Regions from separate parts of the Leifsonia sp. A12D58 genome, predicted to be linked through region 1. Evidence: predicted binding sites of a transcription regulator. Region 1 holds the regulator's gene; the other holds the start of a gene.

Region 1 (3,086 bases):
CCGTCGATCCTGTGGGGAGACGTCTCGCGTCCGAAGCCGATCACCGTTGATTGGTCGGTCTACACCCAGAGCCTGACCGAGAAGCCGGTCAAGGGCATGCTTACCGGCCCTGTGACGATTTTGGCCTGGTCGTTCGTACGCGACGACCAGCCGCTCGGCGAGACTGCGCGTCAGGTGGCGCTCGCCCTCCGTGACGAGATCGGAGATCTGGAGGCCGCGGGCATCGGTATCGTGCAGGTCGATGAGCCGGCGCTGCGCGAGCTGCTCCCGCTCAAGAAGAAGGATCAGGCTGCCTACCTTGACTGGTCGGTAGGATCCTTCAAGCTGGCAACTGCCGGTGTGGCCGAGGTCACCCAGATCCACACACACCTGTGCTATTCAGAGTTCGGCGTCGTCATCGACGCGATCCGCAACCTGGATGCCGATGTCACGAGCATCGAAGCGGCCCGGTCTCGGATGGAGGTCGTCAGCGACATCAGCTCAAGCGGCTTCGACCACGGAATCGGCCCTGGTGTGTACGACATCCACTCTCCGCGGGTGCCGAGCGTCACCGAGGTCACCGAGCTGATCGAACGCGCGTTGGAGTCGATCCCGGGACGTCAGGTTTGGATCAACCCCGACTGCGGGCTGAAAACTCGCGGCTATGACGAGACTGTCGAGTCGCTGCGGAACATCCTCACGGCGACTCGCGCGGTGCGCGCGAAGTCTGAGGTGTCGGTCCCCGCATAGCGCATCTGGACACAACGAAAGAGCTGCGGGCCCGGCTGGTATTCCAGTCGGGCCCGCAGCTCTTTTCGTGGTGCGGGAGGTGCGGGATCAGACCGAACGCAGTACCGCGACGACCTTGCCGAGGATCTCGGCGTAGTCGCCCAGAATCGGTTCGAAGTTGCTATTGCGGGGGAGTAGCCAGGTGTGGCCATCGCGCTGCCTGAACACCTTGACGGTTGCCTCGCTGTCGAGCATCGCTGCCACAATCTCGCCGTTCTCTGCGGTCTTCTGCTGGCGCACGACAACCCAGTCGCCGTCGCAGATCGCAGCATCGATCATGGATTCGCCCACGACCTTCAGCATGAAGAGGTCGCCCTTGCCCACGAGCTGGCGGGGGAGCGGAAAGATCTCGTCGATCTGCTGGTCGGCAGTGATCGGGATGCCGGCAGCGATACGGCCGACCAGCGGGACCATCGCTGCGTCGCCGATCTGGGCATTGGAGAAGCCCTCTTGCTCGCTGGCAGAAGAGTCTTCGGTCGTCTGCGGGAGCTCGATGAGGATTTCGAGCGCACGGGGACGGTTGGGGTCACGACGCAGATAACCGCTCAGTTCGAGTTGGTTGAGCTGGTGGGTGACGCTCGACAGGGACGCGAGTCCGACGGCATCACCGATCTCGCGCATGCTCGGCGGGTAGCCGCGCTGGGCAACCGAACGCTGGATGAAGTCGAGAATCGAGAGCTGCTTCTCGCTCAGGCTCTTGCGTCGCCGCGTGCCGCCGGCCACTGCCTTCTCGTTCTTGCTGCGTGGACCGCTGGTCTCTTGCGTCACTTTCCTCGCCCCTTATGCCTGTCTTGCGCAGTGCGAATGGCACGTCCGCTGCAATGTCAGTGGTGTCTGATTGAGTTCAACCGAACAATCGAAACTGTATCCGGCACACCCCCTATCGGCAAACGTTTGTTCGAGTGTGTCGCACATTTCTTTTCGGTAACAACCGCAAACATGCTTGATTGTTCGAATAATCGAATATATATTCGGAACATAGATTCGCATCTGGCTCTCCCGGCCGAGAGCCAGATGCGTCCTTACCTGGAGGTTCGACATGAGCGCAGTAATTTGCATCAGAACACGTTCGACGGTGTCACCGTTCGCCGCGGCACCCGCACCAATGGCATTCGTACAAACGGCTAGTGACTCGGCAGAGTCACCAGAGTTCGCAGTGCGGGTTGCATCAACCCGGCTGCGCCTGACCCGACGTGGTCGCATCGTATTCACCACTCTGGCTGCAGCACCGCTCATTGTGATGGCATTGGTCCTTGCGGTGAATGGTGGCGTTGCTTCGGCATCAAATGCTGCGGCCTCAGGCGCTGCCGCGTTCGACTACGTCACCATCTCCGCAGGAGAATCCCTCTGGGACGTTGCTGAAACGTTCGCTCCGTCGTCAGATCCACGCGATGTCATCGCCGATATCGTGAGCCTCAACCAGCTGGCATCAGCAGACGTGGAGCCGGGGCAGCGTCTGGCCCTGCCACTGTCGAACTAAGCAGCCTGGCCGCATCTCCCTATTCGATAGGGAGCCTCGAAGGGGATCTCCGGCGCTGCGTCGGTTGCTCCCATCCGGCTCGCAGCCACACTACGTAGTGCGCCCAGCTGCCGGCGGTAAAGTTGTTCGAGTGACCAGCCTTGATGACCTCCCACTCCGTCCTGACCTGAGAGGTCAGACTCCGTATGGCGCTCCGCAGAAGATCGTCCCCGTTGCGCTCAACGTCAATGAGAACACGCACCCCATCCCCGAGGCTGTTGCGCACGACATCGTCGCGGCGCTGGCCCAGGCGATCCTCACTGTCAATCGCTATCCCGATCGCGAGTTCACCGAGCTACGCGAGGGACTCGCTCGCTATCTCGGGCACGGTCTGACCGCCGACAACATCTGGGCGGCCAACGGATCGAACGAGGTGCTCCAGCAGGTGCTGCAGGCTTTCGGAGGGCCGGGGCGCACTGTACTTGGCTTCACCCCCACCTACTCCATGTATCCCATCCTCGCTGCAGGCACCGGAACCGAGTGGATCCCAGGGCAGCGCGACGCCGACTACGAGCTCTCCCCGCAGACGGCGGCCGAGTGGGTGCAGCGGACGAACCCCGATCTGGTCTTCCTGTGCGCACCGAACAACCCGACGGGCACGCCGCTCCCACTCGACACGATCGAGGCCGTCTACAACGCCAGCACCGGCATCGTCGTCGTTGACGAGGCATACGCCGAATTCGCTCCAGTCGGAGCGCCGAGCGCGCTCAGCCTGCTGCCCGGGCGTCCGCGCCTTCTCGTGTCCCGCACGATGAGCAAGGCATTCGCCTTCGCCGGAGCCCGAGTCGGGTACCTTGCC
Region 2 (3,086 bases), on a different contig from region 1:
GGGATCTCATACGCCTCAGGAAACGGACCGACCGGCATCAGGAACGCGGTCAGCAATGCTCCGAGGAACACCCCGCCGCTTGCCAGCGCCAGCATGCGCATCCATTGGATGGGTGCGCGGGGAGACACCAGCCCCAGCACGAGTGGCAACCCGAAAACAAGCGCCCACACGATGATGGAGACTCGTTCGGAATAGACGGGAAACTGCGCTACGACCGATTGAATCGACAACGACCCGAAGACCAACGCGATCAGGCCGATCGCGGCGTACATCACCCGTGTCATCCGCTCGGCGGCCACGCCGACGTTTCGCCCAGACGACGTCATTGCCGTCGGACCCTTTCCCCCATCACCGTTGACCAGGCATCGGCAGGATGCCGTCCTCCAGTGCGCGCTTGTACAGGTCGATCTTCGTGCTTGCCGTGCGTCCGACCCGCTCATACTTCGAGCGCACACGTCTGATGTAGTCGACGACTGTCAGCTCGGACAAACCAGTGCGATCAGCAACCAGGGGCGCTTTCGCACCTGCGGCATAGAGCGAGAGCACTTCTCGCTCCCTCGGGCTGAGCCCCGCATCCGCCAGATCGGGGTCGCCGTCCAGGGCAGCGGCCCACTCGGTCGACACGACGGTCTCTCCGGCGGCTGCGCGGGCAACTGCGTCGAGCAACACCGCAGTCGGCTCCGATTTGCGCACGACACCCAGCACTCCGCCTCTGGCTGCAGCGCGCATCAGGTTGGCGTCATCGCCTCCGGTGAATGCGAGCACCGCAGTGCCGTTCGCACGCAGGCGGTCAACGTTGTCCGAAACTGTCGAGCCGTCTGAAAGTCGAAGATCAAGGATGACCAGGTCGACGCCCTCGCGCGCAGCACTTGATTCGAGCAGGTTCGTCACGCTATCGGTGGTGGCCACGACGACGACGTCGGGGATGGTCGCAAACAGGTCGGCGAATCCACGAGCCACAATCTCGTGGTCATCGATCAGGGCCACTCGAAAACTGGCCATCAGAGAGTCCTTTCTCACCTTCGTTGATGCGCGCGTAACAGAGGAGTCACTCCGTATAGCACTCAACCTAAGGCACAGAGAGGCCAGAACCCAGCGTTGCGGCCGTCACCGGTCGCGATGAACGATAGCGCGCGCCTATGAGACTCGGCGGCGGTCGTTCAAAACTCCCCCGCTCTCTTCCAGATAGCACGCTCCGCAGAGCGATTCGTAGGTGACCATCTCGCCGTCGATTGCGACCTGGCTACCGTCAAAAACGAACTTTTCATCGATCTTGCGACCGTTGAACACGGCCTTGCGCCCGCATCGGCAAATAGTCTTCAGCTCTTCGAGGCTGTGTGCGATTTCAAGCAGGCGACGGCTGCCGGGAAAGGCGACAGTCTGGAAATCGGTGCGGATGCCATACGCCAGCACCGGGATATTCTCGAGGATCGCGATGCGCAGCAGGTCGTCAACCTGCGATTCGGAGAAGAACTGGGCTTCGTCGACGAGCAGGGCGCTCACATCGAGGCCGGTGCTCGCGAGCACGCTCTGGCGGTGCGTCTGGAACAACGCGTACACGTTCGCGGTCGGTGACATGAGAAAGTCCACCTCGCGGCTCACCCCGAGGCGCGACACGATGTGCGTATCTCCCCGGGTATCCACCGACGGCTTGGCCAGCAGAACTCGGTGCCCACGCTCTTCATAGTTGTATGCGGCCTGCAGCATGGAAGTGCTCTTCCCGCTGTTCATAGCTCCGTATCGGAAGTAGAGTTTCGCCATTGCGACGGGTCCGTCCTGGGTTGTTGGTGTTCGCGTCCATCGCCTGAGTGCGCCGACGGCCCGGTATACATTACCCGGGGTAGCAGCCTGGCCAGGCACCTCCGAACCTGAGGCAATCTTATCTTGCTTAACCTTCGAATCTGTGTTCGACTAGATTGATGAGATGGAGCGGCCAAGAACTACAGACGGAACAAGCAGGCACACTCCCCGGCCTGGCCAGGCTGAACAATCTGGTGCGCAGTGTGCAGACGCCGGAGTTCGCCGGCATCACTTTTCATGAGGTGCTTGCCAAATCGGCACTCAACCGCGTACCCGGCCAGAGTGTGATGCCGTTCGGCTGGACCATCAATCCGTACCGCGGATGCTCCCACGCCTGCACCTATTGCTTCGCCCGCCCGACCCACACCTACCTTGACCTCGATTCCGGTGCCGATTTCGACAACGAGATCATCGTGAAGGTGAACGTCGCAGAGGTGCTGCGTACCGAGCTGGCCAAGCCGTCCTGGGCGCACGAGGGCGTCGCTCTCGGCACCAACACCGATCCGTACCAACGGGCGGAGGGCCGGTATCGGCTCATGCCGGGAATCATCGCGGCGCTCGCTCACTCAGGTACGCCGTTCAGCATCCTGACCAAGGGAACACTGCTGCGTAGAGATCTCCCCCTCATCGCAGAAGCGGCCGGGCAGGTGCCCGTCGACCTCTCGATGTCGATCGCCATCTATGACGATGAACTACAACAATCCGTCGAACCAGGCACGCCGACGACCAAGGCCAGGCTCGCCACCGTGACGGCTGTCCGCGAGCACGGGCTCGACTGCTCCGTTTTTCTGATGCCGATCCTGCCTTTCCTGACCGATACCCAGTCGCACCTCGACGAAGCGCTCAGGCAGGCCAAGGCAGCGGGTGCCACGTCGGTGGTCTATTCAGCCCTGCACCTGCGCCCTGGCGTCAAAGACTGGTACATGGGCTGGCTGGGCAGGGAACATCCCGAGTTGGTGCGGAGCTACAACGAGCTGTATCGCTCGAGCGCATACGCGCCCAAGGCCTATCGTGTGTGGCTGGCAGCGAAGATCAAGCCGCTCATCAGTGCACACGGTCTGGGACGCCGCCGCGAGACTCCCGATGTTCGCTCGGCAGCACTCGGTCAGATGCGTGACGCCAATGGAGAGCGCGCGGCAGTTCCCGTCAAAAACCGCGGTGCGGCATCCGTGTCGCTCATCGCCGAAGAACTACCACCGGAGCTGTCGCCGACGCTGTTCTAGGAGCTAAGCGGGCAGGTGCAGCACGGCAGCGGTGGCCGCGAGTGACGCAGCAGCCGCAGCCGG

Evidence for each region. The regulator LexA, encoded in region 1, represses DNA repair genes until DNA is damaged. The targets are predictions, from matches to a motif close to TCGAACANNTGTTCGA.
Region 2: a site for LexA is predicted at 1,896-1,911, ahead of ACMT3I_RS09350 (Rv2578c family radical SAM protein). Genes of this name have one in related genera too.

What each region holds. Positions count from the first base shown of each region.
Region 1 covers NZ_JBLJAT010000005.1:36,742-39,827, reverse strand. Annotated here, with positions in the region: gene metE (5-methyltetrahydropteroyltriglutamate--homocysteine S-methyltransferase) at 1-729, shown strand, start outside; gene lexA (transcriptional repressor LexA) at 817-1,536, opposite strand; gene ACMT3I_RS12710 (LysM peptidoglycan-binding domain-containing protein) at 1,925-2,248, shown strand; gene ACMT3I_RS12705 (histidinol-phosphate transaminase) at 2,379-3,086, shown strand, end outside.
Region 2 covers NZ_JBLJAT010000003.1:206,150-209,235, forward strand. Annotated here, with positions in the region: gene ACMT3I_RS09335 (sensor histidine kinase) at 1-326, opposite strand, end outside; gene ACMT3I_RS09340 (response regulator) at 349-1,002, opposite strand; gene ACMT3I_RS09345 (thymidine kinase) at 1,138-1,761, opposite strand; gene ACMT3I_RS09350 (Rv2578c family radical SAM protein) at 1,920-3,023, shown strand; gene ACMT3I_RS09355 (malate:quinone oxidoreductase) at 3,027-3,086, opposite strand, start outside.